One region of the Arthrobacter sp. TJ-263 genome, then DNA from elsewhere that is predicted to be linked to it. Evidence: riboswitches for the same ligand, from Rfam matches in the RefSeq annotation. Region 1 holds a riboswitch; the other holds the start of a gene.

Evidence for each region. Region 1 has a riboswitch for cyclic di-GMP ahead of AC4D2F_RS08305 (response regulator transcription factor). Riboswitches for the same ligand answer to the same signal wherever they lie in the genome.
Region 2: it holds a riboswitch for cyclic di-GMP, as region 1 does, so the genes downstream of both, AC4D2F_RS08905 (glycoside hydrolase family 26 protein) here and AC4D2F_RS08305 (response regulator transcription factor) in region 1, are expected to answer to the same signal.

The regions. Positions count from the first base shown of each region.
Region 1 is NZ_JBZCNE010000001.1:1,749,398-1,753,253, forward strand. Features, by position in the region: gene AC4D2F_RS08280 (permease prefix domain 1-containing protein) at 1-49, opposite strand, end outside; gene AC4D2F_RS08285 (PadR family transcriptional regulator) at 46-390, opposite strand; gene AC4D2F_RS08290 (hypothetical protein) at 495-716, shown strand; gene AC4D2F_RS08295 (LysE/ArgO family amino acid transporter) at 748-1,353, opposite strand; gene AC4D2F_RS08300 (LysR family transcriptional regulator ArgP) at 1,423-2,319, shown strand; cyclic di-GMP riboswitch class I at 2,433-2,507, shown strand; gene AC4D2F_RS08305 (response regulator transcription factor) at 2,618-3,433, shown strand; gene AC4D2F_RS08310 (hypothetical protein) at 3,430-3,856, opposite strand, start outside.
Region 2 is NZ_JBZCNE010000001.1:1,865,720-1,869,575, reverse strand. Features, by position in the region: gene AC4D2F_RS08910 (DNA-formamidopyrimidine glycosylase family protein) at 57-863, shown strand; gene AC4D2F_RS08905 (glycoside hydrolase family 26 protein) at 900-2,147, opposite strand; cyclic di-GMP riboswitch class I at 2,165-2,239, opposite strand; gene AC4D2F_RS08900 (peroxiredoxin-like family protein) at 2,496-3,167, shown strand; gene AC4D2F_RS08895 (hypothetical protein) at 3,195-3,455, opposite strand; gene AC4D2F_RS08890 (GAF domain-containing sensor histidine kinase) at 3,532-3,856, opposite strand, start outside.

The DNA of each region.
Region 1 (3,856 bases):
GCACGGTGCGGACGGCTGCCCATACATAGCGATCGGTCAGCGTGGTCATGGCAGTTCCCCTTCGGCGAGGCGGTGCAGCGAGGCGGTCAGCCGATCCCAGTCGGCGGTGAGGGTGGCGGCGAGGTCGTCGCCGGCCGGGCTCGTCCGGTAGAACTTGCGCGGACGGGATTCGGCGGTGTCCCACTCGCTGGTCAGCAGGCCCTGCTTCTCGAGGCGCCGAAGGAGTGGATAGAGCGTGTTCGCGTCGACCTGGAGGTCCAGGTCGTCGAGCGAGCCCAGGAGCGCATACCCGTAGTCGGGGGTGCGCAGCCGGGTGAGGCACGCCAGGACGACCGTCCCGCGCCGCAGTTCCTGCAGATGTCCGGCGACCAGGCCCTCGTCGATTTCCATGTCAACACTATGGTGTGCGACGCACAGTGTAGGAAGAGGTGATCGGTTGTCGTCCCGGCGATCACCCGCCGGGGGTGATCCGCGGGAGTGCCATACTGTCGCCCATGGATCTCGAACAATGGTGGAACAGCGTCACGCCGCAGACCAGGGAGTGGCTGATCGCCCACAACGGTGAGGCGCTCACGCCAGAGGTGGTCGCCGAGATCAGCAGGGCCGGCGGCCTGGTGGCCTCCGAGTCGTGGTGGATGGGCGAGCGCAGCCCCGACGGCATCCTGCTCTCGGACGCGGCGACGGACTGGATCGAGGAGCGCGCCAACGAGGAATAGCCGCGGGTAGCGCCGCGACCACCGACGCGCGCTACCGCAGGACGAGGAGCACGGCCAGCAGGAGCATGACGGCGGCGATCAGTGCATCGAGGATGCGCCAGGCCCAGGGGCGGGCGAAGACGGGGGCGAGGAAGCGCGCCCCCACGCCGAGCGCCGAGAACCACAGGATGCTGCCGAGGGCGGCGCCCGCGCCGAACCACCACCGGCCCGGCGTGCCGTGCGTGTTCGCGAGTGATCCCAGCAGCAGCACGGTGTCGAGATAGACGTGCGGATTGAGCCAGGTGAGGGCGAGGCAGGTTCCGAGCGCGGCACGCCAGGACGTCGTCGCGGGCCCTCCGTCGACGTCGAGCCGCTCCCCCTGGAGCGCGCGCCGCCCCGCGAGGACGGCGTATCCCGTGAGGAAAGCCGCCCCGGCCCAGCGCACCACCTCCACGAGCACGGGGGCCTGCTCGATCGCCGCTCCCAACCCGCCGACGCCGAGCACGATGAGCACGAGGTCCGAGACGGCGCACACCACCACGACCAGCGCGACATGGGACCGCCGCAGGCCCTGGCGCAGCACGAAGGCGTTCTGCGAGCCGATGGCGACGATCAGGGTCAGTCCGGCGGCGAAGCCGGTGGCGGCGGTGGAGATCACGGAACCAACCTAGGGCCGGCACTTATGCTTAGACAAACTAATGCTTCTTCACCGAGATAAGAGTTGCTTATGCGATTAGTCGATCCGGGACAGGCCGAAGCCCTTGCGGCGATCATCGAGAAGGGCAGTTTCGAGGCAGCGGCCTCCACGCTGTCCGTCTCGCCCTCAGCGATCAGCCAGCGGATCCGGGCCCTCGAGGTGGCCGTCGGGCGCCCGGTCCTCACCCGCACACGCCCCCTCCGCCCCACCGGAGCGGGAGAGGCGATCGTCCGCTTCGCGCGGCAGCTCGAACTGCTGTCGGCGGACCTCGCCACCGAGCTCGACTCCGCCCGCGACGGCCCCCGCCGGCGGATCACGATCGTGGCCAATGGCGACTCCCTGCACACCTGGGTACTGCCGGCCCTCGCCCGCGTCGCAGACACCCTGCAGCTCGAGATCCTCCGGGAGGACGAGGACTACTCCCTCGACCTGCTGCGCAGCGGTGCCGCCTCGGCGGCCATCACGTCCGTGGCCACTCCCGTGCAGGGATGTTCCTCGCAGCCGCTCGGCGTCATGCGCTACGTGCCCGTCTGTTCCGTGGACTTCCGGGACACCTGGTTCGCCGACGGGGCGACGCCGGAACGGCTCTCCCGCGCCCCCGTGGTCCTCTTCGACCGGAAGGACGACCTCCAGGACCAGTACCTCCGTTCGCGCATCCGCAGTGCCTTCGACCCGCCGCGTCACTTCCTGCCCGCGGCGCAGGCCTTCGCGGACGCGATCCGCTTCGGCATGGGGTGGGGCCTCGTGTCCGAACTGGAGTTGCGGTCCGACCCCCAGGGCCTCGTCCTGCTCGACCCGGGAGGCCACGTGGACGTCCCCCTGTACTGGCAGCAGTGGCGCCACGGATCCACGTCCCTGGCTGCCGTCAGCGACACGGTACTGCGGTCCGCGGCGCTCCTCCTCCGCCCACCTGCGCGGAGGAGCTGACGGCGAGGGAGACACCCTGCGTCGGGTGCCGTGGCGCCACGGACCGACGGCGCTCCCCGTCGTTCATGACGGTGTCCGTGGGGGTTGCTACTATCGTCGAGCGAGCAGCCGCTCGTCGACAAAGGCAAACCCGGTGCGAGCCGGGGACGCAAAGCCACGGGACCCCTGAGGTCAGCCGGGCCGCCGAAGAGAACAGGTCCACGGAGTATGCCTCGGACACGCCACGTCCCCCCAGTTCCCAGACCCGCCCGCCGGCAGACCACGGCCGCCCCACGGAACCGCCCCGGTGCAGCACGCGATGAATAGCTCCCCACCGGGCGATCGTCGGGCCGCCGTCGTCATCGAGGACGATCTCGACATCCGGAACCTGGTCTGCGCCGTCCTGGAACAGGGCGGCTTCGTGGTCAGTGGTGCGACCACCGGGCGCGACGGTGTCGACGTGGTCCGCCAGCAGCACCCGATGCTGGTGACCCTGGACATCGGGCTCCCCGATATCGACGGTTACGAGGTCCTGCGCCGGATCCGCAACACCACCGACTGCTACGTGATCGTGCTCAGCGGCCACAGCGACGAGATGGACATCCTCACCGCACTCCAGGCCGGAGCCGACGACTACGTCCTGAAGCCGTTCCGGCCCCGCGAACTGCGGGCCCGCATCGACGCGATGCTCCGCCGCCCCCGCATCGGGCAGAACACGCACTCCCCGCCGGCCCGGACCGAGGCACTCGCAACCCCCGCGCCCACCCCGTCCGACGACGATGCCGTCCCGGCGAAGTCCGCCAACGTCCTGCGAAACGGCGGCATCACGGTGGACGGCGACGCGCGGATCGCCAGCTGTGCCGGCGTGGAACTGCCGCTCACGAAGACCGAATTCAATCTGCTGTACGAGCTGATGCGCGGCAACGGCGCCGTCCGGACCAAGGAGGAGCTGGTCCGGGTGTCCCGGGGCGGGGACTACCGGGGGTACAACTTCGTCAGCCGTACGGACGAGCGGGCCATCGAGGTGCATATCGCGAATCTCCGCCAGAAGCTGGCGCGCGTGGACGGCGGCCCGGACCTCATCACGACGGTGCGGGGCGTGGGGTTCCGCGTCGTGCCCCGGGACAAGGACTAGCTGAGAGCTGCCGCCGCCCCGGGGTGATCCGGGTAGCCTGCCCGCAGCACCCCGAGCGTGTCCGCTGCGCACGCACGCAGCAGGGCGCTCGCGCGCCGGGCGCCGTCGAGGTCGTGGGCGATTATCATTCGGTGGACCACCCGCGCAGCCTGGTCGAGGCGGACCGCGCCCACCATCATGGCCGACGTCGTCACGCTGAGGACGGCGTCCTCGGCGCCCGTGGCATCGCCGGCCCCGATCCTCAGCTCCAACCGCTCGAGCTTGCCCTCGAGCGTCGCGGAGAAGTCACGCGCGAACCGGAGGACGACGGCGGGGTCGGAGAAGTCGTGCGCCATGTCCCCGAGGACCGAGGGGTCCACGAGGGGCGCCGCCTTGCCCGGCGCGTCGAGGGACGGGGCGGCATCGTGTGGGAGGGGTGCCGCG
Region 2 (3,856 bases), 120 kb from region 1:
GGAAGTGTCGGTGCCGGGCGCTAGGTTGGCCGGAAGCACCAGGACAGGGAGGCTCCGTGCCCGAGGGGGACAGCGTGTTCCGGCTCGCCGTCCGCCTGCGGCGATCCCTCGACGGGCGCGCGCTCAGCCGCGGCGACCTGCGCGTTCCCGCGCATGCCGCCACGCCGCTCGACGGGATGCGGATCGCGGAGCACGTGACCCACGGCAAGCACCTGCTGACGCGGTTCGACGGCGGGCTGACCCTGCACACGCACCTGCTGATGCAGGGGTCCTGGACGGTCACGGCCCCCGGGAGGGCGCTGCCGCGGAGGCTCCTGCCGGATGCTCGGGTGATCCTCGCGGTGCGTGACGGGCCCACGGCGTACGGGCTGGACCTGCCCGTCGTCAACCTCCTGGCCACGCGGGCGGAGGGCGACGCCGTGGGTCACCTCGGTCCGGACCCGCTGCGGGAGGACTGGTCCGCGGACGAGGCGGTGCGCAGGCTGCGCCGCGGCCCGGGAGAGCGCGTGGCGGCCGCCCTGCTCGATCAGCGGAACATCGCCGGGTTCGGAAATCTGTGGGCCAACGAGCTCTGCTTCCTGCGGGGTGTCCACCCCGACACAGCAGTGGCCGACGTGGACGTGCCGGCACTGGTGGCCCTCGGCGCCCGGTGCCTGCGGTTCTCCGCGATGCAGCCGGGTGCGCACCAGGTCACCACGGGGAACACCCGGCCGGGCGAGAAGCACTGGGTGGCCGGTCGCGCCGGCAGGCCGTGCCTCCGGTGCGGCACCGCCGTGCACGTCAGGGCGGAGGTCCCGGATGATCCTGGCCGTCGTCGGACCTGGTGGTGTCCGCGCTGCCAGCCGCCACCGCCGGGGCACTGACGCCGGCGTCCGGGCTCATCCCGTGCCGGGCGCCGGTCAGCGTCGCGCGGCGAGTGCCGTGGCGAAGGCGTCGGTCGAGGCGGGGGAGCTGTCGATGCGCCAGTCGGCCTCCTTGACGATGTGGAACCAGACGAGCGCGACGACGTCCTGCTGCGCGGAGACGTACCTGAACAGGTCGGAGATCCACCGGGGTTTGGACCCGCCGATCTCGGACGAGGCAGTCTCGGCGATCATGATCGGCGTGCCCGGGGCGATCTGCCGGAGCTGTGCGATGCCGTCCCCGAACAGCGCCTCGGGTTCCTGCCAGGAGCTCCACGCCTGCGACGTGCCCCAGTTGTAGCCGTCGAGCGCCACCACGTCGACGTAGTCTCCACCCGGGTACAGCCGATCCATGGGCGTGGACCCCCAGTAGGGGACATTGGGGTTCCAGACCCAGCTGACGTTGGTCGCGCCGGTGGAGGCGACGACGTCGTGTACGTGCCGGTACGCCGCGATGTAGTCGGCCTCGGTGTTGCCGTTGACGCCGGCGGCCCACGGGTACCAGTCCCCGTTCATCTCGTGCGCGAACCGCAGATACACGGGCTGCCCCCAGTGCCCCAAAGCCGTGCCCCACTCGCGGAGGTAGGCGTCGAACTCGCCGGCCGCGATGCGGTCGAGGGAGTAGGCGGGCTGGTCGGCGCCGCCACCCCAGGTCCACGGCTCCCAGGTCAGCAGCGTCTCGGAGCCGCGGGCGCGCACCGCGTCCAGCTCGGCGATGGGCGCGGGCTGGTTGAAGTCCTTGTAGGACAGCACGAGGGAAGGGGCCTCGCCCGCGAGTGTCGCGACCTCGTCGAGCTCGCCGCCGGCCGCGGGCCCGCCATTGGTGCCGACGCCGAAGCGGATGCCCTTCGGGGCGCCCGGGGCGGGCGCAGGCTCGAGAAGCGTGTATCGGACGCTCGCCGTGCTGGTACCGACCGTCGCCGTGATGTCCACCGGGCCGGTCCCCGTCGGCACGATCGAGACGGTGAAGGCGCCCGTCGGCGACGTGGTCAGAGCCGCACCCACGGCCCCTGCCACGACGGTTCCCCTGCTCTTCCTCGGGAAGCCCGCGCCCGTCACCGTGACGGCGGCGCCGGGTACTCCGGAGGTGGTGCTGACCGTGACCCTGGGCGTGCCCGTGGCCGCGGCCTGGGCGGACACCGGCGGCACCCCGAGCATGAGGACGGACAGCACCGCGGCGACCACGACGAGGCGCGCGGCGGTCGTCAGGACTGCAGCTGCTGCGAGACGGGGAACGGGAAGCATGATCGGCACCTCACGGGTTCGGTGGCCCGGCTGACCGCGAGGGTCCCGTGGCTTTGCGTCCCCGGCTCGCGCCGGGTTTGCCCTTGTCGCCGAGCGGCTGCCCGGGCGTCGTGGGTCCCCGCGATGCAGCGGGACCCGCACCCCATTGTCCCGTCGCATCTGCCCCGCAGCCGCCGGAATCCGCTGAGCGGTGGCCAAGGATTCCGTCAGGTCTTCCGCAGCGCGCATCCCCGGTGGGCCCCGGCCGCCGCCCGAATATGGCCGTCGTCTTGGGAAATCGTGTGGCCTGGCCCACAATTGGTAGTGCGACGGGCTCGAGGCTCCCGTCGTGGTGTGCGGAGGGAGAAGATGAAGCAACGACAGAAATTCACCGACACGATCGCGGCGCAGGTGGACGAGTTCAGGCCGACCTTCGAGGCGCAGGTGGGCCCGGCGCTCGCGGAGGTCTTCATGATGGAGCAGGAGGAACTCCGCCGTGCAGGGCTGCCGCAGGGGATCGCCCGCGTGGGCGACAAGCTTCCCGAGGCGATCCTGTACGACGACGGAGGGCATCCGGTGCCCCTGCGCGAGGTCCTCGGGGCCGCAGCCGCGATCATCGTGTTCTACCGGGGCGAGTGGTGCCCCTACTGCAGCATCACCCTGCAGACCTACCAGCGGGAACTGAGCCCCCTCGCCGAGACCTTCGGGACGCGGCTCATCGCCGTCAGCCCCCAGCACCCGGAGATCACGCGGAAGATGGCACACGAGAGGGGGCTGTACGTATCGCTCTACTCGGACGCAGGGAACACCCTCGCCTCGCAGCTCGGGATCGTCACGTCACCCAGCCCCGAGTCGACGCTGGCGCGCATAGCCCTCGGGATCGACGTCGCCGGATCCAACCTGGACCGGTCGCTGACGATCCCGTTCCCCACGGTGATCGTCGCCGACGCGACGGGCACCATCCGGTTCATCGATGTTCACGTGGACTACACGAACCGCACGGAGACCAGCGACATCATCGATGCCCTCGTGGCGCTCTGACGGTAGTCGCGCCCACCGGAGGCGGGCTCAGGCTTCCTTCGCCTCGTTGTCGGCGTCCTCGTTGTCGGCGGATACGAAGGTGTCGCGTGCCAGCTGACGGCGATCAAGCTCTTCCCGGAGTTCGTGGTGCTGCCCTTCGGTCTCCGCGTCCACGCCCCCGTCACGGATGTACTGCACATCCCTCGAGCGGTGGTTCCTGCTGTTCAGGATGTCAAGGTCATCCCGATCGATCGATGTCAGATCCTCCGGGAAGAGCTTCGCCGGGTCCAACCTGCTGTTATCACTCACGAAGTGCCTCATTCACATGCAACAAACCCAAGAGCCCCGCTTCTAGAGGCGAGACCGACATTACCGCAATCGCCTCCTACCTCCCGGATTCCTGGTCCCCGCCGCCCTCGGTGCCCAGGGGCACGATGAGCAGGATGTGCGTTCCATGGCCGAGGGTGCTCGAGATCGAGAGGGTGCCCTCGCAGAGTCCGGTCCGGCGCCGCATCTCCGTCAGTCCGGGACACGAGGGCGGTTCTGCGAACCCGGAGCCGTCATCGATGATCTCCATCTCGAGGCGATCCGGAAGGGCCTGCAGCGTGATCGTGACGGAGTGTGCTGCGGCGTGCCGGAGGGCGTTGGACAGGCCTTCCGTGAGGACCCCGTGGACATGTTCGGCCAGTTCGGGGTCGACAGCGGCGTCG